One region of the Allobosea sp. FG18 genome, then DNA from elsewhere that is predicted to be linked to it. Evidence: riboswitches for the same ligand, from Rfam matches in the RefSeq annotation. Region 1 holds a riboswitch; each other region holds the start of a gene.

Region 1 (9,404 bases):
ATTCGAGGCTCTTATTGGCTCGGGGATCCCTGATAATTCCCTGATACCAGGGAAAGCCTCATCTGTGGGCAACTGGCGCAGTGGTCACCGATGAGCCCATGAGGCTTGCTGACCAGAGGCCGAACTGCGCGGCGCTTCACACGCGCTTGTAGACATCCTCGATGCGCACGATGTCGTCCTCGCCGAGATAGGAACCGACCTGCACCTCGATGATCTCGAGAGGAATCTTGCCGGGATTGGCCATGCGATGGACGCAGCCGATCGGCAGGTAGATCGACTCGGTCTCGTGGACGATGATCGTCTCGTCGTTGCGCGTGACCTCCGCCGTGCCGCGTACCACGACCCAGTGCTCGGCGCGGTGATGGTGCTTCTGCAGCGACAGGATGCCACCCGGTTTCACCGTGATGCGCTTGACCTGGTAACGTCCGCCTGTATCGACCGAGAGATACTTGCCCCAGGGCCGGTGAATCTCGCGATGCGCGTTTGCCTCCGGTTCGCCCTTGGCCGCGACCAGCGCGACCAATTCCTTGACCTTGTCGACCTTGGCCTTCGGGGCGACGAGCACGGCATCGCGCGTCGCGATCACCGCGACATCGTCCAGGCCGATCACCGCGACGAGGCCCTCATCCGCGCGCACGAGATTGTTCGAGCCGTCGAGGACGTAGCCGCGGCCCTCGACGACATTGCCGCTCGCATCCTTGTCCGAGAGTTCCCAGACCGCGGACCAGCCGCCAACGTCAGACCAGCCGAAATGCCCCGCAATGACGGCCGCCTTTCGCGTGCGCTCCATGACCGCGTAGTCGATCGACGTCTTCTTGGCCTTGCCGAAGCTGGCGGCGTCGAGCAGGAGAAAGTCGAGATCCGGCGTGGTCCCGGCGACCGCCTCGGTGACAGGCTTCAGGACCTCGGGTTCGAACGCCGCGATCTCGGCACGCATCGTCGCGGCGTCGAAGATGAAGTTGCCGGAATTCCAGAGATAGCCGTCGAGCAGGTACTGCGCCGCCCGTTGTGCATCCGGCTTCTCGACGAAGGCGGCGACGGCGCGGGCTTCCTCGCCGAGCGCCTCGCCCGGCTGAATATAGCCATAGCCGGTTGCAGGATGGGTCGGCGGGATGCCGATGGTCACGATGAGGCCCTGCGCGGCAAGCTCGCCGGCCTTCCGGCAGGTCTCGACGAAGAGCCCGGCATCGCGGATGATGTGATCGGCCGCAAAGACGCCGACGATCGCCTGGCTGTCGCGCCCGAGGGCGATCTCGGTCCCGACGGCAACGGCGGCCGCCGAATCGCGCCGTGCCGGCTCCAGCACGATCTCCGCCGAAAGGCCAAGCGCCTGGAGCTGCTCAAGCACCGTGAAGCGGTAATCGACATTGGTGATGACGATCGGCTCGACGAAAACCGATCCGTCGCAAAGCAGCCGCATCGTCCGCTGAAAGGTCGAATCCCGTCCCAGGAGCGGGATGAACTGCTTCGGCATCGTGTCACGAGACACCGGCCAAAGCCTTGTCCCCGCGCCGCCGCACATCACAACAGGTATGATCTTCGTCGCCATCTCGAAGCCACTCCGCCTTGCGCTCCGCCGTTCGTTCGGACGACACGCATCTCCGGTGTCGCAGCGTAGCCGCCTCGCTTTACGGGAAGGTGTATGCGGAGCCCGATCGGCGGGTTTGGTAGCGAAGTCCTTAAGGAGAGGGACAAGCGCCGGGTTGGCCACCGGTCATCTCTTCGACCGTGGCAGTGGCGGGTCGTTCGGGGAACCTGTCAGGCCGCAGTCTCGGCGTGCCTGCCTTCCGGCGCGTCGATCCCCCTACCGACATCGGCATATGTGAATCCTTTGGCGCGGACCTGTTCGGCGCGGTAGACGTTGCGCAGGTCGATCAGGACGGGGGCGGCCATGGCGGCCTTGACGCGGTCGAGGTCGAGCGCGCGGAAGATATTCCATTCGGTCACGATCACCGCCGCATCCGCACCTGCGACGCATTCATAGGCGTCGCGGCAATAGGTGACGCCGGCCGGCAGAACCGCCTTCGCCTGCTCCATGCCCTCCGGGTCGAAGGCGCGGATCACGGCGCCGCCATCCTGCAGGGCCGTGATCACCGCAATCGAGGGCGCGTCGCGCATGTCGTCGGTGTTCGGCTTGAAGGTCAGGCCCAAGACCGCGATCGTCTTGCCCCGAACCGAGCCGCCGCAGGCCGTGATCACCTTGCGCCCCATCGCCCGCTTGCGCTGCTCGTTGACCGCCGCCACCGTCTCGACGATGCGCGAAGGCGTGCCGTGATCCTGCGCCGTCTTGATCAGGGCGAGCGTGTCCTTCGGGAAGCAGGAGCCGCCATAGCCCGGCCCGGCATGCAGGAACTTGCCGCCGATCCTGTTGTCGAGACCCATGCCGCGCGCCACGTCCTGGACATTGGCGCCGACCTGCTCGCACAGGTCCGCAATCTCGTTGATGAAGGTGATCTTGGTCGCCAGGAAGGCGTTGGCCGCGTATTTCGTCAGCTCCGCCGTGCGCCGGCCGGTGTTCAGGATCGGCGCGTTGTTGAGATAGAGCGGCCGGTAGATATCGGCCATCACCGCCCGCGCCCGCTCGTCATCGGTGCCGACCACGATCCGGTCCGGCCGCTTGAAATCCTCGATCGCCGCGCCCTCGCGCAGGAACTCGGGGTTGGACACCACCGCGAAATCGGCATCCGGCCGGAGCTCCCGGACGATGCGCTCGACCTCGTCGCCGGTGCCGACCGGAACCGTCGACTTGGTCACGATCACCGTGTGGCCGCTGAGCGCCCCGGCGATCTCGCGCGTCGCCGCATAGACATAGGACAAATCCGCGAAGCCGTCGCCGCGGCGCGAAGGCGTGCCGACCGCGATGAACACCGCGTCGGCCTCGGACACCGGCCCAGCCAGCTCCGTCGTGAAGGACAGCCGCCCCGCCGCCGCATTCGTCCGCACCAGCTCCGACAGCCCCGGCTCGAAGATCGGGATCTCGCCCCGCTTCAAGGCCGCGACCTTCTCCTCGACCTTGTCGACGCACACCACCTCATGCCCAAAATCCGCAAAGCACGCCCCAGACACCAGACCAACATAGCCCGAGCCAACCATTACGATCTTCATCGGTCACTCCCTGGGGCCGGCGCATCATGGCAAGCCGAGGATTGCTGTTCGCAACTGCGGCATAGCGCAATCGCCGGAAAATCGGAATTGGCTTCTTTCAGCCCGGCACGATGTCTCAAGCCGTTATGGCTTGACAGCAAGGCCCACCGCTCGTCATCTGCTCCCGTTCCCAGGGGGGCCTCGCTAGGAGGCTGAGATTCCGCCGGCGCGGCTGCAAAGCCCAAGCAACGCGGTGACCCTCCGAACCTGATCCGGATCATACCGGCGTAGGGATGCGGGACATGCGGCCACCGAAGGCCCTGATTCCAGCTTGCGCTCATGATCCTCCAGCGATCGACGCTCCCGGCTTGGCCGTCGGCGTCCGGACGGAGTGAGCTTAAGTGACGCAAGCCGAGATCATCGCGGCGCTATCGGCTTTCATCGCGCTTCCCGGCGTGTCGGAAGCCGAATTCGAGGCGATGGCGCTCAAGGTCTTCGCCTATCAGTTCCGCAACAACGAGCCCTACAAGCGCTTCTGCCTGCAACGTGGCCGCACGCCGCTCTCGGTCCGGCGCTGGCGCGACATCCCGGCCGTTCCGATCACCGCGTTCAAGGACCTGACGCTGAGCTGCAGCCCACCTGAAGCCGCCGAACGCGTCTTCATGACCAGCGGCACGACGCAAGGCATCCGCGGCCGCAGCTACCATCCGACGCTCGACGTCTGGAAGCGCTCGATGCTGGTGAATTTCCGGGCGCGCTTCATGCAGGGCCGCGAGCGCATCCGCATGGGCATCCTCTTCCCTGACGAGGCCGAGCTGCCGAACTCCTCGCTCGCCACCTATCTATCGCTGGCCAAACGCGAATGCGGCACGCCGGATTCCGAGACCTTCATCAACACCACCGGTCTAGACCTCGATGGTCTTCTGTCGGCACTGGAGCAGGCGGAAGCAAGCGGCGAGCCCTACGCCCTGCTCGGCGCGAGCTATTCTTTCGTGCCCGTGCTGGATGCGCTTGCGGCAAGCGGCCGGCGCTTCGCCCTTCCGGGAGGCAGCCGCATCCTCGATACCGGCGGTTTCAAGGGTCAATCGCGCGAGCTGGGACCCGACGAGTTCTATGACGGTCTTTCCGCCGCTTTCGGCGTGCCGCGCTCGTCCTGCATCAACATGTACGGGATGACCGAGCTGAGCTCGCAGCTCTATGACGACGGCAACGCCGTCTGCCCCTCGGTGAAATCCGGTCCGCACTGGATCCGCAGCCGCGTCGTCGATCCGTTGACGGGCACCGACCTGCCCGAGGGCCAGCGCGGCGTCATCGTCCATCACGACCTCGCCCATTTCAACTGCGTCGCGGCGATCCTGACCGAGGATGCCGGCGAGATCGTGCCGGGCGGTTTCAAGCTGCTCGGCCGCGTCGACGGCGAGGCCTCGAAGGGCTGCTCGGTCGCGGTCGCCGAATTCCTCGCAGCGGCACGAGGCTGAAGCCAGTGATCGAGCATGCGGGCCATCTGCCGGGCCTGAACGCCAGGACTTTGCGCTGGCGCGAGGTCCGTCACAGCGCCTGGGGCGAAAGCGCTACCATCGCGCTGCCGGAGCTGGACGAGGCGCAAGCCGCTGCGCTCTGCGCGCATGTGCGCGACAACGCGCGCGCCCGGCTGAAGCGGATGGAGGCCGCGCGCATCGTCGCCGCGATCGACGCAGCCATCGCGCGCCTGCTCGACCGCGCGCATCCGCTGCGGCAAAAGGCCGAGCACCTGCTGCCGATCGTCACCGGCTATGATCGCGAGACGGTCCGGCTCGGCCTCACCGGCTATCTCAAGACCTTCCGCAAGCCGCAGCTGCTGCGCTTCCTGGCCGAGGATTTCGCCAATCCCGGCATGCTCGACGGTTTTCAGCCGACGCCCAAGGGCGGCTATCTGCGCGCCTATGGCCCGGAGCTTCTGCTGCATGTCTGGGCCGGCAATGTCCCGGCGCTCTCGCTCTGGAGCCTGATCTGCGGCCTGCTGGTCAAGGCCGGCAGCATCGGCAAGCTCGCTTCGGCCGAGCCGCTGACGGCGGGCTGGTTCGCAAGCCTGCTGGCCGAGATCGATCCCGAGATCGGCGAATGCCTCGCCATCACCTGGTGGAAGGGCGGCGAGGCGGCGGCCGAACCGGTCTTCCTGCGCGCGGCCGATACCGTCATGGCCTATGGCGGCAACGAGACGCTGACGGCCCTGCGGGCGAAGCTGCCGATCACCACCCGCTTCCTGCCGCATGGCCACAAGATCGGCTTCGGCGTGATTGCGCGCGAAGCGCTCGACAGCCGCAAGGCCCCGGCGCTCGCCCGGCTCGCGGCCCATGACGTCACCCGCTACGAACAGCAGGGCTGCTACTCGCCGCAGATGCTCTTCGTCGAAAGCGGCGGTCGGGTCAGCCCCGCTGAATTCGCGCGCCACGTCGCGCAGGAACTGGCCGCCCTCGCCTCCCGCTATCCGCGCCGCGCGCTTTCGCAAGGCGAAGCAGCTTCGATCGCATCGTGGCGCGGCGCGCAGGAGACGCGCGCGATGGACGGCGCCGCGGAGCTTCTCGGCGACCCCTCCGATCCCTGGAGCGTCGTCCATGTCGCGGCACCGGAAGCCCTGAGCCCAACCGGGCTGAACCGAACGCTCAAGCTGGTCGCAGTCGAGAGCCTCGACGATGTCCCTGCCCTCGTCGCGCCCTATCGCAGTTTCCTGCAGACTGCGGGTATCGCCGCCGCGCCGGAGCGACTTTTCCGGCTTTCGGGGCAGCTCGGCGAGGTCGGCGTCAGCCGCATCGCCCCGCTCGGCCGCATGACCGCGCCGGAGGCCGGCTGGCATCATGACGGGCGGTTCAGCCTGCTCGACCTCGTCACCTTCACCGAGATCGAACAATCGGCCGAAGCCGCGGCGGAAGGGTTCGCTCCCTATGTCGACTGATCCTGCCAGGACCGGCTTCGTCACGATCGAGCGCGCCAGCTATCGCTACGGCGCGGGCGGCCCGGCCGTGGTCGATTCAGTCGATTGGACCATCCCGCGCGGCGAAATCCATTGCCTGCTCGGTCGCAGCGGCTGCGGCAAGACCACGCTGCTCAAGCTCGCCGCCGGTCTGCTGATGCCGCGCGAGGGCGCGATCCGCATCGGCGGCGAGGCGCTGACCGGTCCGAGCCCGCGCGCCGGCTTCGTCTTCCAGGCGCCGACCCTGCTCGACTGGCTGAGCGCGCTCGACAACGTCCTGCTGCCGGTCTCGCTGAAGCGCCGCCCGACCGCAGCCGACAAGGATGCCGCGCTCGACCTGCTGGAGCGTGTCGGCCTTGCCGATTTCGCGATGCGACGGCCCGCCGAACTCTCCGGCGGCCAGCAGAGCCGCGTCGCGGTTGCCCGCGCGCTGATCGGCAATCCCGACCTGCTGCTGCTCGACGAACCTTTCGCCGCGCTCGACGCCCTGACGCGCGAGGAATTGCAGGACGATCTGCTGCGACTCTGCGCGCTCAACGGCACGACCGCGCTCTTCGTCACCCATGATATCGGCGAGGCCGCCTATCTCGCCGATACGGTCGCGGTGATGGCGGCCGGCCGGGTGACGCAGGTGCGCCGGATCGAGCTGGCCCGTCCGCGCCATCGCGACATGCGCTATGCACCCGGCTTCATCGCCGCCTGCCGCGAATTGCGCGACGCGATGGATGGGGCAGCCGTGGCGAGCCGGAGGCCGGCGGCATGATCGCCCGCCTGCCCTCACTCCTGCTGTTCGTCGCCCTGCTCACCGGCTGGGAAGCCTGGTGCCGGCTCGGCGGCCTGTCGCCGCTCGTCTTGCCGCCGCCCTCGGCCGTGCTCACGACCTTATGGAGCGAGGTCGCCACGGGCCGGCTCTGGCCGCATCTGGCGATGACGGCCGCCGAGATGGCGCTGGGCCTCGGCATCGGCGCCGTCGTCGGGCTGAGTGTCGGCATCCTGCTGGCGGAATTCCCGGCGCTGAGCCGCCTGTTGCGGCCCTATGTGCTGGCGAGTCAGCTCGTGCCCAAGCTCGCGCTCGGGCCGCTCTTCATCATCTGGTTCGGCTTCGGCATGACGCCGACCGTCGTCATCACCGCGCTGATCTGCTTCTTCCCGCTGATGGAGAATACCCTGACCGGCATCGGCGAGGTCGATGCCTCCCGGCGCGAGCTCTTCCGCATGCTCGGCGCCGGTCGCCTCCAGACCCTGTTTCGGCTCAAGCTACCATCGGCGCTCCCCGTCATCATGGCGGGCCTGCGCGTCGCGGTCGTGCTCGCGCTGGTCGGCGCCGTGGTCGGCGAGTTCATCGGCGGGCGCATCGGGCTCGGCGCCTCGATCATCGCCGCGCAGAGCGTGATGGATTCGAGCCTGATCTTCGCGCTCTTCATCGTCATCACCGCCCTTGGAATGCTGCTCTACGAGGCCGTGCGCCTGATCGAGCGCCGCGTCCTGCATCGCTTCTCGAAAGGCTAGACACCTATGTCCGCATTGCGCGCCCTCCTTATGCTCGCCCTCTCCTGCCTGATCGCCGCGCCCGCGGCGGCCCAGCCGCTCGACAAGGTCACCGTCGCCGGCTGGAGCCAGCCGATCAGCGAGATCACCAACCTGCTGGCCGAGCCGGACAAGGGCTTCTTCAAGGCCAAGGGCATCGCGCTCGACTATGTCCCCGGCAATGGCGGCGGCGCGGCCCTGCAGAACATGCTCGCGGGGCAGGCCGATGTCGCCTTCACCGATCCGGCCGCGCTCTATCTCGCGCTCGACAAGGGCGAGAAGCTCGTCGCGATCTACAACATCTATCCGCAGAACGTCTTCAACGTGGTCGCGCTGAAGAGCAGCGGCATCCGCTCGGCCGCCGATCTCAAGGGCAAGCGCATCGGTGTCTACAGCCTCGCCAGCGGCACCTACCAGAACCTGCTGGTGCTGCTGCATCAGGTGGGCTTGAGCGAGAAGGATGTCACCATCCAGCCGACCGGCCTGCTGAATTTCGCGCCGCTGATGCAGGGCCAGGTCGATGCCACCGCCGCGACCGATACCGGCCTGCTCGTCGCCCGCGCCAAGGGACTGGGCGAGGCCAACGTCATCGAGGTCCGCGACCAGCTCAACCTGCCGAGCGACATCTTCGTCGTGAAGGAAAGCTATTACGAGCAGAACAAGCCGCTGCTGAAGCGCTTCCTCGCCGCCTATCGCGATTCCGCTGCCTGGATGATCGCGAAGCCGGAGGAAGCCGCGCGCATCGCCGTCACCCGCGCCATCAACGGACGCGACGAGGCTGTGAATCTCGAGATCATCAAGCTGCGCAATGCGTCGAGCGTCTCGGCCACGACGGCACGCGAGGGCCTAGGCCGCTTCGATCTCGACGCCCTGCAGAAGGGCGCCGACACGTTCCGCAGCCTCGGCCTGATCAAGGGCCGGATCGACATGAAGGCCGTCGTGAAGAGCGACCTGATCCCGGCGAAGGACGGCGCGCCGTGAGCTTCCGGGACCGGGCCATCCTCGTCACCGGTGCGAGTCGCGGCATCGGGGCCGCTATCGCAAAGGCCTTCGCGGCCGAGGGCGGAATCGTCGTCGTCAACTACCGGTCGAACGAAGCGGCGGCCGAGGCGGTCGTCGCGGAGTGCCGCGCGCTCGGCGGCGAGGCGCTGGCCATCGCAGCCGATGTCACCTCAGCTGAGGCCGTCTCCGCCATGGCGACGCGCATCGCGGAGGAGGTCGGCCGGCTCGACGTCGTCGTCAACAACGCCTTCGCGCCCTATCGCTTCGATCCCGACAATCGCGCCCGCTTCTGGGAGACGCCCTGGGAAGCCTACGAACAGCAGTTCGAGGGCGCGGTGAAGGCGGCTTACACGATCAGCCGCGCGATGCTGCCGCTGCTCCAGCGCCGCAGCGGCGCCGCCATCGTCAACCTCGCCAGCGATCTGGTGACGCGGCCGAGCATTCCCTATCACGACTACACCACGGCCAAGGCGGCGCTGATGGGCTTCAGCCGCAATCTCGCAGCCGAGCTCGGCCCGCTCGGCATCCGCGTGAACTGCGTCGCGCCGGGGCTGGTCTACCCGACGCAGGCGAGCGCGACGACGCCGGAGGAGGTCCGCGAGATGCTGATCGCGCAGACACCCTTGCGCCGGATCGCGACGCCGGAGGATGTCGCCGGCCCCGTGCTCTTCCTCGCCAGCGACTGGAGCCGCTTCGTCACCGGACAGGTGCTCCATGTCGATGGCGGGCTGGTCATGGCCTGAGCAGCCGTTTTGATTTTCCCTCAGCCCTCGTCCTGAGGAGCAGCCGTAGGCTGCGTCTCGAAGGATGCTTCAGGAAATTCCGGAGTCATCTGGGACAT
Region 2 (9,404 bases), on a different contig from region 1:
GTGAAAGCCGAGATCTGCGACGGCGAATAGTCCTTGCCGTCGGCGGACACCCAGGCGTCGCCGTTCGAGGCCTTGGTGATCTTGTAGGGGACCAGTTTCAGGTCCTTCTGCGTCATCGGGTCCTCGAAGGTCCGGCCGATGAGGCGCTTGATCGCGAAGAAGGTGCGCTCCGGGTTGGTGACGGCCTGGCGCTTCGCAGGCTGGCCGACCAGACGCTCGCCGTCATCCGTGATGGCGACGATGGAGGGCGTGGTGCGCGCGCCTTCCGAATTCTCGATGACCTTGGGCGTCGAGCCTTCCATCACTGCAACGCAGCTGTTGGTCGTGCCGAGGTCGATACCAATGACTTTACCCATGGATGGGATCCCTTTCGATTGAGCAGATCGCCGACCTGCGACGTTGATGCGTCGCCTGCCGGCCCATGGACCGGATCGCCCCCGCTTCAGCGGCGAACGAAACCGGCATTCCACGTTTGACGGTGGTTAAACCGCCCCTTGGCGGCGTATATAGTGAGGGTGTTCCACCCCTTGCAAGACAGGCGAGCCGATTAAGAATCGGGAGTTTCGGTGAGACAGCCGCCACGACACGCTTTCTGCCCGGGTGTGGCCTTCCCGTCCTTGCATCAGGTTGCCCGTGCCTGCATGCAGAAAGGCCGTTCCGGTTTCACTGGGCCGCCATGACACGATCGACGCGCCTGATCCTCGCCTCGCTGGCCCTCGCTGCGGCTTCGACGGCAGCGCTCGCCCAGCCCCTGCAGCTGCCCGGCGCCCAGCCGTTCAACGCGCCGGGGACCCAGCAGGCCGCCCCCTCGCAGCCCGGCGCGCCGGCGGCACCGAAGCCGCCCAGCATGCCCGCCATCAAGGTCGCGGGCGAGGACGCCATCCTCGGCAAGGCCCTGCATCGCCACGGCCACCACGGCGAGGCCGTCTTCTCGAAGACAGCGACAGGCTACGGCCTCAAGCTCAATCTCGACGGTTTCCAGAGCGCCAATCTGGTCGAGCCCTGCGCCGTTTCCTTCGGCGATGCGCCCTTGCCCGTCACCGCTCTGGGCCGCCCGGCCGGCGTCCCGCGCTACAAGCTGGAGGCGTCGATCTGCCCGATCGTCTTCGACGTGCTCGACGGCGCCTTCCTCGTGGTCGAGCCGACGGAGCCCTGCGTCGTGCAGGCTGCGCAATGCCGGATCGACCCGCGTGGACTGTGGGGGCCCGATGCCCGCACCGTCGCCGGGCAGGCCAAGGAGATCGAGAAGGCGCGCGGCAGCGCCGAACGCGCCGTGCGCGAGGGTTATCGCACGCTGACCGCCAAGTCGGACGCGGTCGAGCAGCGCGTGGTCGCCCGCGAGCAGGCCGGGTTCTCGGCCGAGCGCGAGATGATCTGCCGGGATTTCCAGCGCGAGGGCCAGTTCGGCTTCTGCGGCGCCCGGATCACCGAGGCGCGGGCCGCCTCGCTGCGCGCCCGGCTCGGGCTCAATACCGAGCCGAAGCCCGCCGCCGCCAAGCCGAAGCCGCGCCCCACGCCGAAGCCGGCCCCACTCTCGCTCACGCCGACGCAGTAGAGCCGGGCTCGTCCGGGCGCGCCGCGCGCGAACCGGTCCGGCGATTAGAGCTTCATTCACCACCTTTTCCGGCTCCCTCCCCGGCCCGCGCAAGGCCGCGCGCTTCTTTACGATTGCGCGGTGATTGGCCCCTTACCAAGCCCTGGCACACTGCTTTGGGGGGACAGGACACAATGCGCATTTTTGATTGGAAGTTTGCGAGGAAGGGCGTTGCGGCCCTGCTCGCCGGCATGCTCGCCAGCGTTGCACCGGCCCAGGCCTGCACGAATATCCTGATGATTGCCGCCGATGGCACGCCGGTCTACGGCCGCACCCTCGAATATGCGCTCCAGACACAATCCGACGTCGTCGTGGTCCCGCGGAACTACGCCTTCGTCGGCACCCGCCCGGGCAACATGGCCGCGCCGAAATGGAACACCCGCTACGCCTTCGTCGGCGTGATGAGCTTCGGCCAGCCCTTCGTCTCGGACGGCATGAACGAGAAGGGCCTTGCCGGCGGCGCCCTGTATTTCCCGGACTTCGCGGGCTACACGCCGGTCGCCCAGGCCGACCCGAATACCGCGCTTGCGCCCTGGGAATTCCTGAGCTGGGTGCTGTCGAATTTCTCGACCGTCGCGGAAGTGAAGGCGGCGCTCGACAAGACCGTGATCGTCGATCTGCCGGCACCGATGGTGAACTTCACCTTGCCGTTCCACTTCCCGATCCACGATGCGACGGGCGCCTCCATCGTGATCGAGCCGGTGGACGGCAAGCTGAAGGTCTATGACAACCCGATGGGTGTCCTGACCAACTCGCCAACCTTCGACTGGCACCTCAACAACATCCGCAACTACGTCAAGCTTTCGCCGGTCGCGGCCGACCCGCTGAAGATCGGCGGCAAGACCTTCGCCCCCTTCGGCCAGGGCTCGGGACTGCTCGGCATTCCGGGGGACCCGACCCCGCCTTCGCGCTTCATCCGCGCGCTCGGCTATGTCGCTTCGGCGAAGCAGGCTCCGGATGGCCCGCAGACGGTCCGTCTCGTCGAGCACATCATGAACAATTTCGACATCCCCGTCGGCTTCATCGACTCCGCCGCGAAGGGCGGGGAACTCGAATACACACAGTGGACCTCGGTCGCGGATCTGCGCGCCAGGAAGTACTACATCAAGAGCTATCAGGATCAGGTCCTGCGCATGGTCGACCTGACCAGCTTCGACCTCGACGCCAAGACGCTTCAGGTCGCGCCGTTCAAGCCGAACCCTGTGCCCCCGGCCCTCCAGTTCGGCAAGCCGTAACGGACGATAGCCGCCCCCTTTCGCTCCGCGAGATCGGGGGCGGCGTTCCCTGGATCATGGACCGGCGAACCGCCCCTGGCGGTCTTGCCGTCAGGGCGAAGCCGTCAAGGGCAGCGAGACGGTGAGCAGGCCCACGGTTCCGCGCGCCCGGTTCTCCGCGGCGAACTCGCGCAGAACCTTGATGCGGGTCGAGATCGGCGTCTTTCCGACCGTGAAATTATAGGCGAGCGTGCCGCCAAGCGCGGTCACGCGTCCCTTATAGGCGCCGAGCTGCGCGCCGGCCCCGCTGTCGCCGGTGAGCTGCTGATAATGATAGCCGATGACGCCGGCCGACAGGGCGCTGGTCAGCGCCTTCGAGGCCGCCCATTCAAGATGGAACTCGGTGCCCGTCCGGTAGTCCGTCGCCGGATTGGTGCCGTTGAAGGTCACGCCGGCAACGCCCGAGAGATCGATGCCGGTTTCCGGATCGAACCAGGTGAGGGCGCCGGACAGATCCGTCGCCCAGCGATGGAAGGCGAGATTGGCGAGTTCGCCGTTGCGGTAGTCGCCTGCAGGTGCGTTGACCATGACGGTCGCGTTCCAGTGGAACTTGCCGGCATGCCAGCCGAGCATCGCCGAGAACACGGGATCGCCGACGACCACCGCGCTGTCGCGCAGGCTGGTGCCGATGATGCGGTTCGTGCGCGGCGAATCGTACTCAGTGCCGACCCCGACCCGGACACGGCCGACGGGCAGGGTGGCACCGAGCGCGACATTGCCGCCGGCGATCTCCCAGGGCGTCACCCATGTGCGCTCAGGAAATCCGCCCTGGCCTGGCTGCGCACATCCGCGACGAAACGTCCGCCCGCCGGCAGCGACTTCCGGGCGTCGAGCTTCGCATCGTAGCTGTAGGTGTCGCTCTCGAAATAGACCCCGGGAGGCGGCAGGTAGCCCGCCATCGCGCCGCGCCCGCCGAGCAGATAGAAGCCCGTGCCGTTTTCGGCGGCGGCGGCTTTCTCACAGGTTCCGAAAACGCCGGCGGCAAGGCCGAGCGCCAGCAGCACGCCGAGCCGGACCAGCCGGGACGATTGCCCGCAGACTTCGTTATACGTCATGTTGTCGATCGCCCCCCGGCGCAGCCGCCGCCAGCCGGGCGAATCAGCCATGCAACCCTAACGCGCCTGCGGCCGGCGCTGAATCCCCCCTAGGTCCTGTCCCCGTGGTTTCGCGCGCCCGCCATGCGGGCTTGCAGCGTCTGCGGGTCCAGCGTCGCGAGCGCGTCGATCAGCGCGACCGCGAAGCTGCCGGGGCCGGCAGCGCGCTCGGCCGCGATCTCGCCGGCAATACCATAGGCGGTCAGCGCCGCCGCGGCCGCGATCACCGAGTCGGGCTCCACCGCCCGGCAGGCCGCGACCAGCGCGCTCGAAGCACAGCCGAGCCCGGTCACCTTGCTCATCAACTCATGACCATGCGCGACCGACAGAGCCCGATCCTCCGTCTCGATGCGGTCGACCGCGCCGGTGGTGACGCGCACGATATCCCGTCGCAGCGCGAAAAGCGGCTCCAGCACCGCCATTTCCGTGGCATTGCCACGCACCAGCACATCGAACAGCGCCAGCACGTCGCCGACCAGCCGCAGCCGCAAGGGCGAGAGCTCGACGAAGACCGGGTCGAGCACCAGCGGAATGCGGCGCTCCCGCGCGACGCCGACCAGCTTGGGAATGGCGCGCTCGCCTTCGAGGCTGAGCGTGCCGAGATTGATCAGGATCGCGCCCGCGCCGGCTGCGACCGCCTCGACCTCGTCGGGATGGCTCGCCATCGAGGGCACGGCCCCGACGGCCAGCAGCATGTTGGCGGTAACGTTCTGCGCCACTGTATTGGTCAGGCAGTGGACGCGCGGGCGGCGCCTGGCCACCCGCGCGAGGATCGATGCGACGCTGGCTGCGTCGAGCTTTTCGCTGAAACCGCTCATTCAGCAGCAGGTAGATAGATACTCCCGCCCTTGTCGAGGAATTCCTTCGACTTCGCCGCCATACCTTCCGCGGCCATGGCTTCAAGGCTTGCCCGCTCGTTGTCGCTCATCGCCAGCACCTCGGCGCGCAGATCCTGCGTGATCTTCATCGAGCAGAATTTCGGCCCGCACATCGAGCAGAAATGCGCGACCTTGTGGGCGTCCTTCGGCAAGGTCTCGTCGTGGAACTCCCGCGCCGTGTCGGGGTCGAGCGCCAGGTTGAACTGATCCTCCCAGCGGAAGTCGAAACGGGCGCGCGAGAGCGCATCGTCGCGAATCTTCGCGGCCGGATGGCCCTTGGCAAGATCGGCGGCGTGCGCCGCGATGCGGTAGGTGATGACGCCGGTCTTGACGTCGTCGCGGTTGGGCAGACCCAGATGCTCCTTTGGCGTGACGTAGCAGAGCATGGCGCAGCCATACCAGCCGATCATCGCCGCACCGATGCCCGAGGTGATATGGTCGTAGCCCGGCGCGATGTCGGTCGTCAGCGGTCCGAGCGTGTAGAACGGCGCTTCGCCACACTCGCGCAATTGCTTGTCCATGTTCTCCTTGATCTTGTGCATCGGCACATGGCCGGGGCCCTCGATCATCACCTGACAGCCTTTTCCCCAGGCGATGTTGGTGAGCTCTCCCAGCGTCTCGAGTTCGGCGAACTGGGCGCGGTCATTGGCGTCGGCGATCGAGCCCGGACGCAGGCCGTCGCCCAGCGAGAACGAAACGTCGTAGCGGCGCATGATCTCGCAGATCTCGTCGAAACGCTCGTAGAGGAAGCTCTCGCGATGATGCGCGAGGCACCAGCGCGCCATGATCGAGCCACCGCGCGAGACGATGCCGGTGACGCGCGATGCAGTGAGGGGGACGTAAGGCAGCCGGACGCCGGCATGGATGGTGAAATAGTCGACGCCCTGCTCGGCCTGCTCGATCAGCGTGTCCTTAAACACCTCCCAGTCGAGCTTGATCGGATCGCCACCGACCTTCTCCAGCGCCTGGTAGATCGGCACCGTGCCGATCGGCACGGGTGAATTCCGCAGGATCCAGGAGCGGATGTTGTGGATGTTACGGCCAGTGGAGAGGTCCATCACCGTGTCGGCGCCCCAGCGGATCGCCCAGACCAGCTTCTCGACCTCCTCGGCCGCGCCGGAGGTGACGGCCGAATTGCCGATATTGGCGTTGATCTTGACCAGGAAATTGCGGCCGATCGCCATCGGCTCCAGCTCGGGATGGTTGATGTTCGCGGGGATGATGGCGCGGCCGCGCGCGATCTCCTCGCGGACGAATTCCGGCGTGACGAATTCCGGCACGTTGGCGCCGAAGCTCTCGCCATCGGCATGGCGCTCCCGCGCGCCCTCCAGCATGGCGGCGCGGCCGAGATTCTCGCGATGGGCGACATAGATCATCTCGGGGGTGACGATGCCGGCCTTGGCGAATTCGTACTGCGTCGTCATCTGGCCAGGCTTCGCCTGCAGGATCGGGCGCTCAGCCGGACAGGCGGGCACGAGCTGCTCGGCGGAGATGTGGCCGTTATCGGCGGCGGTGACAGCACGGCCGGGGACTTGCTCGAAGCCGCGTGCGTCGAGCCAGGCGCGACGCGGCTGGACGAGGCCGGCATTGAGATCGATCTTCGCGTCGGTCTCGGTGAAGGGGCCGGAGGGGTCGTAGAGGCGCACCGGCGGCTCGGCATCGGTCGTCAGCACGACCTCGCGGAAGGGCACGCGCATCTCGGGATGCTCGGGCGCCGCGACATAGATCTTGCGCGAGCCGATGATCGGCCCGGTCGTGACGCTCTGGGGAGCGGTCTTGACGCTGTTCTTCTGGGGTTTGGTGTGGGCATTCATAGGGGGGATCTCCTCCTTGGTACAGGTCAGGAGATCCGGCGTCGAAGCGGTTCAAGCGCTGTGATGCGGGTGCAGGCCAAGGCTGCACCGCGTTCCAGTCCCTCCGCCGGTATGACCCGGATCAGGTTCGATGGGTTCAGCTTCGAAAGCCGTCTCAGCCCTTGCGGGCACCCCTCGGAACACTGGCGAGGTTAGGCGTAGCGCCGCCGCTTGGCAACGGGCTGCAAGCATACCTCCCAGACCAACTGGTGGAGTATCCCGCAGCCCTCATCCTGAGGAGCGCCGCAGGCGCGTCCCGAAGGATGGTCCAGATCGTTCGGGAGCCTCCTGAAGCATCCTTCGAGACGCCGCTGACGCGGCTCCTCAGGATGAGGGCTGCCCATTTTCAAACAGGTTGTAGAGGAGAAGGAATGGCTCAGGCGGTCCGGTCGACCAGCGTGCCCTGCCCGGCTGGCAGCATCGCCTGCGTCTGCTCGACGCTCTGCTGCAGCATGGCGACGAGGCTCTGCTCGGCCTGCGCATTCTGCTTGAGCATTTCGGCCGACAGCGCCTGCTGCGTCGAGGCGGCCTGCATCGTGACGATGCTGGTGGCGAGGGAAACGGCGTCGCTCATGGCCGCACCCTAGTCGGGCAACCCTACCAAATCCTCAACCCGGCCCCTCAAGGTGCGATGATCGAGGGCACGGGCTTCGGCATCGGCGGATCGCGCTCGGACCGAATCTGCGCCTTGTCCGCGCCAGCTCCACGCGTCTCGTCCCGTGGCGCCACGCTGTTGGGCATCGGCGGGCGCGCCACCTCGCCCGAGCGCGGCACCAGCGGCACGCCGGGAGCGCGCTGCCTTGCCGGAGCAGGCGCGGTCTGAGCCTGCGCCAAGACTGCAATGGGCATGCCGGCAACAAGCGCCACGGCGATGACCTGGACAAGCTTTCTCATGGCGGCATCTCCCCTCGGCTATCCTCCGGAAACAAAACAGGCGCAGGGAACGGGAGTTCCCTGCGCCTGATAAAGAACGGGGCTGCTTCGAGAGCACCCCCGCCCGGTCGTTACTGGTTCTGGCCGCTGAGCAGCGGCGTGATGCGCCGGAGCGTGACGCGCCGGTTCTCGCGCGAAGCATCCTGCGTGTTCACCTTCAGATATTGCTCGCCATAGCCCTGGGTCGTCAGGTTTTCCGGCGGGATCTGGAAGTCGCGCGTCAGGATCTCCGCGACCGATTGCGCCCGGCGATCGGAGAGCGAGAGATTGTCGACATCGGCGCCCACGGCGTCGGTGTGGCCCTCGACGAGGAAGACCTCGTTAGGCGAGCGCTGCAGGGCGCGCTTCACCGAATCCGCGATCACCGACAAGCGCCGCGCCTGATCCTGCCCGACCTGCCAGGAACCGGTATCGAAGTTGATCGTGTCGATATCGACGCTGCGCATGCGGGCACGCAGGTCCGGCGAATAACGGACCTCGTCCAGCGTGTAGCGGCGCGGGATCGCGGCGATCGGCGGGGCGATGATCGTCTCGTAGATCAGATCCTCGTCGGCCCGGTCCGCATCGACGATATAGCGCTCGCGCGGCATCGGCAGCGGCGGCGGCGGCAGCACCACGACATCGTCGGCAAAGCGGCCCGGACGGTCGCGCAGCGTGTTGTCGATGATGATCACCTCGCGGTTGTCGCGGTCGATGCGGGTGCGGCGGATCAGCCGGCCCTCCTCGTCGGTGACGGTGACGATGCGCGTGCCGTCCGGCCGCTCGAAGATCGTGCGGTTCTCGTCGCCGCGGCGTTCGGAGCGGCCCTGCCAGCCGAGATCGCGGAAGCGCTGATCCTCGTCGCGGCGGATGATGGCGCGGCCGTCATCGTCGCGGATGATGGTGCGGCCGGGCTCGCGGATGATGGTGACGTCACCCTCGCGCCGTTCCTCGCGGCGGCTGCGGATATCCTCGAAGCGCTGCGCACCCTGCGCGGCCATGATGCCGCCGATGACGCCGGCACCGAGACCGATCGCTCCGGCCACGCCCGGCGAGATGCCGCCACGGCGGCCTTCACGCTGAGGCGGCTGGCCGGGAGCGACGCCGGGCTGACCGGGAACAGGGGCGACACCGGGTTGTGCCGGCGCAGCCGTCCCCGGTGCTCCGCCGGACGGCATGCCGGGAGCGGGCCGCCCGACCTGGCCGGGCGCCGCGCCCGCAGGCGGGGTCGGAGCCGTGGCGCCGGGCTGAGCCGGGGCGAGAGCTGGAGCGCCGGGAGCGCCAACCGCAGGCGTGCCCGGCGCCGGGCGCGAGGGCTGGACCGGAGCAGCGCCGGCGGGCGGGGGTGGTGTCGGAGCGGCCGTTCCCGGCTGTGCTGGAGCGGCGGGAGCGGCAGGTTGAGGCGCCAGAGTCGAAGGCTGCTGAGAGGGTGCAGCCGAAGGCGGAACGGTCGGGCCACCGCGCGGAACGGCCGAGGGCGGCGCGCCGGCTCCGGGCTGTGACGGAGCAGCGGGCGCCGTCGCAGGAGGCGCTCCGGTTGGGCGAGGCTGGGTCGGCGCAGCCGAGGGCGGAACGGCCGGGCCGCCGCGCGGAACCGCCGAGGGCTGCGTGCCGGCTCCGGGCTGTGACGGAGCCGTGGGCGCTGTGGCAGGCGGCGCTCCGGTCGGACGGAGCTGGGTCGGCGCAGCCGAGGGCGGAACCGCAGGACCACCACGCGGAGCGACCGACGGCGGCGCGCCGGCGCCGGGCTGTGACGGAGCGGCGGGCGCCGTCGCAGGAGGCGCTCCGGTCGGACGAGG
Region 3 (9,404 bases), on a different contig from region 1:
CGCTGGCCGACGAGCCGGGCCAGCCGGTAGGTGCCGCCGAGATCAGGCGTCGCGCCGATCCGGGCGTAGGCCATGGTGAAGCGGGCATCATCGGCGGCGATGGCGAGATCGCAGGCCAGCGCGAGGCTGAATCCGCCACCGGCAATGGCGCCATGCAGGCAGGCGACCGAGGGCAGCGGCAGGGAATCGAGCAGCCGCAGCGCCTCGTGCAGCGGTGCCATGATCGCCTCGATGCCGGCCGCGATGTCGTGGCCTGCGAGGAACTGCGAGACATCGCCGCCGGCACAGAAGGCCCGGCCATTGCCTTGCAGCAGAATGGCGCGGACATCGCTGCTGGCCGCGATCGCCTTCACCTGCGTCAGAAAGAGCTCGGCCATCGGGGCGTCGATGGCGTTCAGCACCGCCGGCCGGTTGAGCGTCAGGATGGCGACGCCGCCGTCACGGGTGAGCTGAACCGAATCGGAAGCGTCGGACATGGCGGTCTCTGGGAGAGCGGATAATCGATGCGAAGCTAGAGCATACTGATTTCCAACGGAACCTGAGCGTCATCCCGGGCAAGCTGCGGAGCAGCGCAGATCCGGGATCCATCGTAAAGCTCCGGCGCCCTTCGATGGATCCCCGGGGCAAGCCCGGGATGACGGTGTGGTTCCGAGGAAACTCAGCACGCCCGAGGCTGGGGCGGACATCATTGTGCGCGCGAGGTGCATCTGCACGCATCGGGCATCGCGTTTGCGCGAGAGCCACTGGCCCTGGCTGCACGTGGGCTTCTAGACTGTGCGGGAAACCTGCCCCTTCCGAGACCCTGTCCCGTCATGAGCCAGCTCTTCAGCCCCTATCAGCTTGGCAGCCTCACGCTTGCCAACCGCATCGTCATCGCCCCGATGTGCCAGTATTCGGCGCAGGATGGCTGCGCCACCGACTGGCACACCATCCATCTCGGACATCTCGCTCTGTCAGGCGCCGGCCTCCTGATCATCGAGGCGACGGCCGTCGAGCCGGATGGCCGGATCAGCCCGTTCGATCTCGGACTCTGGTCGGATGAAACCGAAGCCGCGCTCGGCAAGGCTCTGGATGCAACGCGCCGCTGGTCGGACATGCCGATCGCGATCCAGCTCGCCCATGCCGGGCGCAAGGCCTCCCTCGCCCAGCCCTGGAAGGGCGGCGGCCAGCTCGGCCTCGATCAGGGCGGCTGGACGGTCGAAGCGCCCTCGGAGATCGGCTTCGAGACCTACCCGCGGCCGCCGCGCGCCCTCGCCCACGATGACATCGCGCGCTTGATCGAGGCCTTCGCGGACTCGGCCCGCCGGGCCGTACGGCTCGGCTTCGCCGCGATCGAGCTGCATGGCGCTCATGGCTATCTGATGCACCAGTTCCTCTCGCCGTTCTCGAACAAGCGCGAGGACGAATATGGCGGCTCGCTGGAGAACCGCATGCGCTTCCCGCTCGCGGTGCTCGATGCGGTGCGTGCCGTGGTGCCGGCGGGCTATCCGGTCGGCTTCCGCATTTCCGGCACGGACTGGGTCGAGGGCGGCTGGGATATCGAGCAGAGTATTGCTTTCTCCGCGGCAGCGAAGGCCCGCGGCGCCGATTTCATCGACATGTCCGGCGGCGGGCTCTCGGCGACGCAGAAAATCCCGCTCGGCCCGAGCTATCAGGTGCCGCTGGCGCGGGCCGTGAAGCAGGCCACAGGCATCACCACTATGGCCGTCGGTCTGATCACCGAGGCCGAGCAGGCCGAGGCGATCATCGGCACCGGCGAGGCCGATTTCGTCGCGCTGGCACGCGGCATCCTCTACAACCCGCGCTGGCCCTGGCACGCTGCCGCCCAGCTAGGGGCCACCGTCAAGGCGCCGAACCAGTATCTGCGCTCGCAGCCGCGGCAGTATTCCAAGCTGTTCGCCTGAGTTTGCAACGCTGTTCCAGGTCATCCCGGACGGAGCGAAGCGGAGATCCGGGATCCATGCCTGAACCGTTCCGGCATGGATCCCGGGTCTCCCTGCGGTCGCCCGGGATGACCGTGTACTTTATGAAGTTCGACAGAATCGCCGGAGCCGCCGAGACATGACCGCCTATTCCGACCTCTCCGCCCATTTCGGCCGCATCGCCGCGCTGTCGAACGCCATCGGCATCCTGCAATGGGACAACGATGTGATGATGCCGAAGGGCGCAGCCGAGACGCGGGCCGAGAGCATGGCGCTGCTGCGCGTCATGCGCCACGGCCTCTCGACCGATGCTCGCATTGGCGACTGGCTCGGCGAGGCCGATAACGACGGTAGCCTCGGCGCCTGGGAGAAGGCCAACCTGCGCGAGATCCGCCGCGTCTGGACGGTCGATACCGCCCTGCCCTCCGAACTGGTGGAAGCGTCGAGCAAGGCGATCTCGGCCTGCGAGATGCGCTGGCGCCAGGCGCGGGCCGATGCCGATTTCGCCGGGCTCCTGCCCTATCTCGCCGAGGTCCTGAACCTCCAGCGCCAGATCGGCCGGGCCAAGGGCGAGAAGCTCGGCCTCTCCGCCTATGATGCCCTGCTCAACGACTACGAGCCCGATGGCCGCTCGGCCAAGATCGATGCGCTATTCGACGATCTCGCCGCCTTCCTGCCGGGCTTCACGCAAGAGGCCATGGCGGTGCAGGCGCGCCGCCCGGCCCTGGCGGCGCTGGGCGGCCCTTTCGCGAGCGAGACGCAGCGCGCGCTCGGCCTCAAGTTCATGGCGGCGCTGGGCTATGATTTCGAGCGCGGCCGGCTCGACATCTCGACCCATCCGTTCTGCGGCGGCGCCGATAACGATGTCCGCATCACCACGCGCTATGACGAGGCCGATTTCACCAAGGCGCTGATGGGCGTACTGCACGAGACCGGGCACGCGCTCTACGAACAGGGCCGGCCACAAAGCTATCTCGCCCAGCCGGTCGGCGCCGCGCGCGGCATGAGCCTGCATGAGAGCCAGTCGCTGCTGATGGAGATGCAGGCCTGCCGCTCGCGCCAGTTCCTGACCTACGCCGCTCCCTTGATGCGGGAGAGCTTCGGTGGCACCGGCCCGGCCTGGGAGAGCGAGGCGCTTTGGCATCGCTATACCCGCGTCGAGCCCGGCTTCATCCGCGTCGACGCCGATGAGGTGACCTACCCCGCCCATGTCATCCTGCGCTACCGGCTGGAAAAGGCGCTGATCGCCGACGAGATGCCGCTCGCCGAGCTGCCCTCTGCCTGGAATGCTGGGATGACATCCCTGCTCGGCGTCACCGTGCCGAACGACCGGCTCGGCTGCCTGCAGGATATCCATTGGCCGTCCGGCGGCTGGGGCTACTTCCCGACCTATACGCTGGGCGCCATGACTGCGGCCCAGATCTTCGACGCGGCCTGCAAGGCGGAAAGCGCGATCCTGCCCGGCATCGGCAAGGGCGATTTCAGCCCGCTGGTCGGCTGGCTGTGCGCCAATATCCACGGCAAGGGCTCGCTGCTCCCGACCGACGAGCTGCTCACCGAAGCGACCGGCCGGCCGCTGGACGCCTCGGTGTTCAAGGCTCACCTGCGCAGGCGCTATATCGACGAGGTGTGAGGATCTTTCATTTTATTTAGTAAAAACAAAAACTTAAGCCATAGTCGATCGCCGATCAGCCATGCAGCTTTCGGACTTGCATCGGGCCACGCGAAGCGGGATGTCGGAGACGACCTCCCGCTTCGGTGACCGATCATGACCCAGACCAAACCCGCCCCCCGCATCGCCATCACCTATTGCTCGATGTGCAACTGGATGCTGCGCTCGGCCTGGCTCGGGCAGGAGCTGCTCTCGACCTTCGGGCAGGATCTCGGCGAGGTCGCGCTGATCCCGCGCACCGGCGGCATCTTCCAGATCCATTACGACGGCGAGCTGATCTGGGACCGCAAGGCCGATGGCGGCTTCCCGGATTCCAAGGTGCTGAAGCAGCGCGTGCGCGACCGGCTCGACCCCGAGCGCAGCCTCGGCCATGTCGACGGACACACGATGTCGGCCGAGGCGGAGAGCTGAGAGCGCTCTCCACAGTCGCAATACTTCGCGGTCATCCCGGACAAGCGGCGAAGCCGCGCCGATCCGGGATCCATGCCTGAACCCATTTCGGAAGCGCTCCGGAATGGATCCCGGGTCTCCGCTTCACTACGCCCGGGATGACAGTGTTCAGGCGGTTGCCGCGTGCTTCCGCGTCGCGGCGATCCAGGCCTTCAGCCGGCCTTCGGGATCGGCGTTCAGGGTGATGTCGGTCACCGCCGCGACGATATCGGCGCCGGCCTCGAAGACGCCCGGCGCCCGCTCCAGCGAGACGCCGCCGATGCCGACCAGCGGCAGGTCGCCGATGCGGCGCTTCCATTCGCCCAGCCGCTCCAGCCCCTGCGGGCCGAAACGCATCTGCTTCAGGATCGTCGGATAAACCGGGCCGAGCGCGACATAGTCGGGCTTGGCCGTCAGCGCACGTTCCAGCTCGGGCTCGTCATGGCTGCTGATGCCGAGCTTCAGGCCGGCCTTGCGGATCGCGCCGAGATCGGCGTCGTCGAGATCCTCCTGGCCGAGGTGCAGCCAGTCGCAACCCTCGGCGATGGCGAGCTTCCAGTAGTCGTTGACGACGAGCATGCAGCCTGCCGCGGCGCAGAGCGTCTTCGCCCGCGCGATCTCACGCGCGACCTCGATCTCGGGGCGGTCCTTGACGCGCAATTGCACCAGCTTGACGCCAAGCGGCAGCATCCGCTCCAGCCAGTCGGCGCTGTCGAAGATGGGGTAGAACGGGTCGAGCTTCATGCGGGAGCAATCTTTCAGGCGAGGAAGGCTTTGCCCATGACGGGCGTGGAGGGAGCGGCCATATCGCGCGCCTCGATCGGCTGCGCGGCGAAAGCCTGGCGGCCAGCGCGGATGGCGAGCGCGAAGGCCTCCGCCATCGCGGCAGGATCGCCGGCCTTCGCTACGGCGGTATTGAGCAGGATGCCGTCATAGCCCATCTCCATCGCCTGCGCGGCATGGGAGGGCAGCCCGATACCGGCATCAACGACGAGTGGGATATCGGGAAAGTGCTGGCGCATGCTGCGCAGGCCATAGGGGTTGTTGAGCCCCCTGCCCGATCCGATCGGCGCGCCCCAAGGCATCAGCACTTCGCAGCCGGCATCGAGCAGGCGCCCGCCGACGACGAGATCCTCGGTGGTGTAGGGAAAGACCTTGAAGCCGTCGTCAGTGAGGATGCGCGCGGCCTCAACCAGCGCGATCACGTCCGGCTGCAGCGTATCATCCTCGCCGATCACCTCGAGCTTGATCCAATCGGTACCGAAGACCTCGCGGGCCATCTGCGCCGTGGTCACTGCCTCCTTGACGGTATGGCAGCCGGCCGTGTTGGGCAGAACCTTGACGCCGAGCTCGCGGATCAGCGCCCAGAAGGCCTGCCCAGCGCCGCCGGAGGATTCCCGGCGCAGCGAGACGGTGACGACCTCGGTGCCGGAGCGCTTCACCGCCTCGGCCAGGATCGCGGGCGACGGGTATTGCGCCGTGCCCAGGAAGAGCGGGTTCTCCGGCTCGAAACCATAGAAGGATGCCACCTCAGCCTCCCTGCATCGGTGCGACGACCTCGATGCGATCCCCCTCGCTCAAGGCCGTCTCGGCGCGCTTGCGGGCGGGCACGAAATCACCGTTCACCGCGGTCGCGACGATGCGGCCGCCATAACCCAGCTCGGCCAGCGCCTCGGCCAGCGTCTTCGCCGCGACATCCTGCGGCGCGCCGTTAAGCAGCAAGGTCATGCAGCATCTCCGGTGTTGCTTGCGGGTTCAGCACGGCCTCAGTCGCCATCCGCGCCATGGCGGGGCTGAGCAGGAAGCCGTGGCGATAGAGCCCGTTGACATGGATCACCCGGCCGCGACGCGTCAGCCGCGGTAAGTTGTCGGGAAAGGCCGGGCGGGCATCGGTGCCGATCTCGACGACCTCCGCCTCGGCGAAAGCGGGATGCAGCGCATAGGCAGCACCGAGCAGTTCCAGCATGGCGCGGGCGGAGATGCGGCGCCGCTCGCCGCTCTCGATCATGGTCGCGCCGACCATGAAGAGCCCGTCCGCACGCGGTACGATGTAGAGCGGAATGCGCGGATGCAGCAGCCGGACCGGGCGGGACAGGCGGATATCATCGCTCCGCAGCAGCAGCATCTCGCCCTTGACGCCGCGCAGGTCCGGCAGGTCATCGCGCGCCGCCAGCCCCCGGCAGTCGAGGACGATATCGGCATCGAGATCGGAGGGCTCGATGGCGCTGTTGAACTGAATGACGGCGCCGTTGGCGAGCAGCCTCTCGGCGAGCGTAACGACCGCGAGACGGGGATCGAGATGGCACTCCCCGCCAAAGAACAATCCTCGCGAAAAGCGTCCGGCGAGATCGGGCTCCAGCCCGGAAATGGCCTCGCCGTCGACCTCCTCGAAATGGCTGGTGCGCTGGCCGAACCGGCGCAGTTCCGAGCGATCCCGGCTCGGTGCTACGACGAGCGTGCCATGGCGGGTGACGCCACCGGCATGATGCTCCCACCAATCGGCGGCCTGCTGCCCGAGCCGGATCACCGGCTCCTCGGCGCTCTCACCCTCGCACCACGGGGCCAGCATGCCGCCGGCATACCAGGAACAGGCCTCGGCGCCGATGCGCGGCCCACGCTCATGGATGGTTACCCGTGCGCCGCGCGCCAGCAGTTCGGTGGCGCAGGCCAGGCCGACCACGCCGGCGCCGACCACCGCGACATTCAGGCCCGACTGAAGGCGTTGCGCCGTCATGCTCTTCCCTGCTCCCGGAAAGGCAGCGGCCTGGGGCACGATCAAGATGTCTGCCGAAGACCGTTCCCTTCGCCGGCATTACCCGGATCAGGTGCGATGGGTTGACGCGAACCACGTCTCTCAGCCTTTCGGCACCCCAACGGACGGCCTCAATCTAGTGTCTGCCGTGCATCGGGGCAAGGCGAGCTGGCGCAAGGCTCGATTGTGTACTGCGCTGGCTTGCTGCGCGCACGATCAGATCACTCCCTTCACACGGGAGTGCTCTATGGCTCTCTCGGACACATGCACAGGCTGTGCAAAGGAAGTTGCCAACGAGGCTTGTCAAACGGCTCCGCAATCGGGCATAGAGCCTCTCGCCGGAGACGTGGCCGAGAGGCTGAAGGCACTCGTTTGCTAAATGAGCATACCCCACAAGGGTATCGAGGGTTCGAATCCCTCCGTCTCCGCCACTATTTTTTCCTGTTATTTTTCAATCGCTTAGCTTGGAAGTTGTATGCGATTGTGTAGCAAAAGTGTGGGTGCTTTTGTGTAGCGCCGCACCGGCTTGTGCCTTCTCCCGGCTTCCCTACAATCTGCCGAACACAGTGGGGGAAGATGTGCCGTTCTCATCGCTGACCGATTCTCGCGATCTCACCCTTGCTCAGGCGGCGCTGGAATCAGTCTGGGCAGAAGTGAAGGCTGACGTTGCGCCGGAGGATGCGCAGCGCGAGCGGACGCGCCTCGCCTATATCATCGCGGGCTTCGGTCATGCGGCACTGAGTCCAGAGGATTTGAAGCGGCAGGCGTTGGAGCGCTACCGCGAGCAACCCTAGCCGCTGCTGCTAGCGTCGGCGGATGTAGGTGGCTTTCCAGCCGTCCGTCTTTGGCAGGCCGTTCTGACCTTCCGGCGGAAGGTGCGCTCGCGCTATCGGACGCATGATTGCCCATACGATGAACGCGCCGACGATCACCCCTGCGATGAACTCCATGGCGCTCTTCCTACTGCCTGAAGCTGGCCCGTGTCTTCGCAATCGCGGTGGCTGCGCTGGCCTCGCCCAACTGCTTGGCTAGTTCGGCGGCAGCCTTCGGGCCAAGGGCGATTGCGATCTGCGAGGCCGGGCCTGCTTGGCCTGCCAGCTCAAGCTTCACGGCAACCTCATTCGGGCCTTGTCCGACTTGGAATCCAAGCACGCGATAAGCAGCAACGGTGTCGTCGGCCATAGTGTCCCCCTCATTTTGAGAGAGACATAAATCCGGGTGCTGGCAGCCGTCTAGAGGACTCAAATCAAAAGCTCGCCGATCTGCACCGGCGGGCCTAATGTCGTAACTCGCCCTGGGGTTTAGGCGGTGTGCTGCGTCGCGGCCCGAACACTAAGGCGAGGCTTCGGAAGCTCGACGCCCATCAACTCCAAGCGGTCCACGATGGTGTCGGCCAGCGCGAGCACGTCGAGGTCCGCGTCGTCCGGCGTGGCGGAGTAAATCTCCTCCGCGATCGCATCGGTCATCACCTCGCGAGCCACCTCTCGCCGCACCATAATGCGCCTACTCCGAGCGGCAGCGCGAGCAACCATCTCGCGGAGGGCAGGATTGAGCGCCACCATCACGACTCCAACATCTGGACAGGGAAGTCGGGGTTCACGAAGGCGAGCCAGCCGTCCGGGTGGATGGCCTTCGCGCGCGCTTCGATGAATTCAAGGATCTCCATCGCGACCTGTGGAACATCGAAGATCCCGGTCCCGCTGTGGTCACGCGCCTCGCAGAGGCGATGTCCGATGTAGTCCAACACATTCTCGCGCGGGGAAAGGTCGAAGTTCTGCTGAACCCATTCGCTCGACGCACTCCCCAGAGGCGTGGTATTCTCGTTCATGCTCGTATCTCCATTGGTCACATTGGGTGTGCGGGATGCAGAGAACGGCGCGGTGCGGTCGGCAAACTCAGCCGCGTCGTTACTCTCCAACTCTTCGATTTCGCGAAGATGCCTCTGTATAGCCATCTCATGATCGGCAATCATTGAGCGCATAAACTCAATGCACCTGCTAACCGGACTATGTCCGGCGCTATCAGTTACCATCCCAACTCCTGCTTCAACTTCGTTCATTGCTTACGAACGGAGTTATAGTCAGGGGGTCTGTGCGAATGTCATACAAGGAGCGGGTAGCTGGCCTGCGCCTTTTGCATAGGTCCGCTCCTAGACTTCCAACCCGCGCGCCCGGCGCCGCTGACGTTCCTCCAGCCGGTCCTCAAGGCACATGATCGGCCAGATATTGGCGTCGCCTAGAATCTCGATGATGGTGCTGCGGAGATCGTGGCCGGGATCGACGTGCGCCATTGCGAGGCGGTCAACCAGCGTGCGGTGCGTTTGGTCGGCGAGATAGGAAGCGTGATTGATCGGGCTCATAGGCTTGTCTCTGGCGCCAGTGATTTGGCAGCCGAAGACTCGCACGGCCGGAACCACGCCGCAATAGCCGCGTAGATAAATTAGCAAATAAAAACAACAGCTTAAGTAAGTTCTTACTTACTTTTCTTGCCGCGAAAAACCCCTCGCGGCTTGCCGATCGCGAGGGGTTCAATCCGCCATTGCCGGTGAGGGCCGGCAATCTGTCTTGGCGGAGCACCAGCCGCCGCTAAGAGGCTGGCGATTACGTTATAGCGCAGTCGCCGGTGCGAC

What was found. A riboswitch is a leader RNA that binds a small molecule or an ion and turns the genes downstream of it on or off. The one in region 1 is predicted to bind thiamine pyrophosphate.
Region 2: linked by a shared signal. The riboswitch ahead of thiC (phosphomethylpyrimidine synthase ThiC) and the one ahead of ACODTJ_RS26695 (LuxE/PaaK family acyltransferase) in region 1 are both predicted to bind thiamine pyrophosphate.
Region 3: linked by a shared signal. The riboswitch ahead of thiO (glycine oxidase ThiO) and the one ahead of ACODTJ_RS26695 (LuxE/PaaK family acyltransferase) in region 1 are both predicted to bind thiamine pyrophosphate.

Annotation. Positions count from the first base shown of each region.
Region 1 covers NZ_JBMDKB010000035.1:19,049-28,452, reverse strand. Annotated here, with positions in the region: gene ACODTJ_RS26705 (mannose-1-phosphate guanylyltransferase/mannose-6-phosphate isomerase) at 137-1,549, opposite strand; gene ACODTJ_RS26700 (UDP-glucose dehydrogenase family protein) at 1,759-3,105, opposite strand; TPP riboswitch at 3,267-3,395, shown strand; gene ACODTJ_RS26695 (LuxE/PaaK family acyltransferase) at 3,486-4,562, shown strand; gene ACODTJ_RS26690 (acyl-CoA reductase) at 4,568-6,016, shown strand; gene ACODTJ_RS26685 (ABC transporter ATP-binding protein) at 6,006-6,797, shown strand; gene ACODTJ_RS26680 (ABC transporter permease) at 6,794-7,543, shown strand; gene ACODTJ_RS26675 (ABC transporter substrate-binding protein) at 7,550-8,542, shown strand; gene ACODTJ_RS26670 (SDR family oxidoreductase) at 8,539-9,306, shown strand.
Region 2 covers NZ_JBMDKB010000010.1:34,427-43,830, reverse strand. Annotated here, with positions in the region: gene dnaK (molecular chaperone DnaK) at 1-356, opposite strand, end outside; gene ACODTJ_RS12865 (hypothetical protein) at 677-1,555, shown strand; gene ACODTJ_RS12860 (linear amide C-N hydrolase) at 1,729-2,829, shown strand; gene ACODTJ_RS12855 (SphA family protein) at 2,920-3,612, opposite strand; gene ACODTJ_RS12850 (hypothetical protein) at 3,609-3,974, opposite strand; gene ACODTJ_RS12845 (hydroxyethylthiazole kinase) at 4,013-4,780, opposite strand; gene thiC (phosphomethylpyrimidine synthase ThiC) at 4,777-6,654, opposite strand; TPP riboswitch at 6,735-6,839, opposite strand; gene ACODTJ_RS12835 (hypothetical protein) at 7,070-7,267, opposite strand; gene ACODTJ_RS12830 (hypothetical protein) at 7,315-7,587, opposite strand; gene ACODTJ_RS12825 (OmpA family protein) at 7,698-8,783, opposite strand.
Region 3 covers NZ_JBMDKB010000011.1:61,273-70,676, forward strand. Annotated here, with positions in the region: gene ACODTJ_RS13840 (enoyl-CoA hydratase/isomerase family protein) at 1-476, opposite strand, end outside; gene ACODTJ_RS13845 (NADH:flavin oxidoreductase/NADH oxidase) at 813-1,904, shown strand; gene ACODTJ_RS13850 (carboxypeptidase M32) at 2,062-3,555, shown strand; gene ACODTJ_RS13855 (Rdx family protein) at 3,691-4,005, shown strand; gene ACODTJ_RS13860 (thiamine phosphate synthase) at 4,153-4,767, opposite strand; gene ACODTJ_RS13865 (thiazole synthase) at 4,782-5,552, opposite strand; gene thiS (sulfur carrier protein ThiS) at 5,554-5,751, opposite strand; gene thiO (glycine oxidase ThiO) at 5,735-6,730, opposite strand; TPP riboswitch at 6,805-6,906, opposite strand; tRNA gene ACODTJ_RS13880 (tRNA-Ser) at 7,116-7,206, shown strand; gene ACODTJ_RS13885 (hypothetical protein) at 7,354-7,569, shown strand; gene ACODTJ_RS13890 (hypothetical protein) at 7,579-7,725, opposite strand; gene ACODTJ_RS13895 (hypothetical protein) at 7,736-7,957, opposite strand; gene ACODTJ_RS13900 (hypothetical protein) at 8,077-8,241, opposite strand; gene ACODTJ_RS13905 (hypothetical protein) at 8,337-8,603, opposite strand; gene ACODTJ_RS13910 (hypothetical protein) at 8,925-9,134, opposite strand.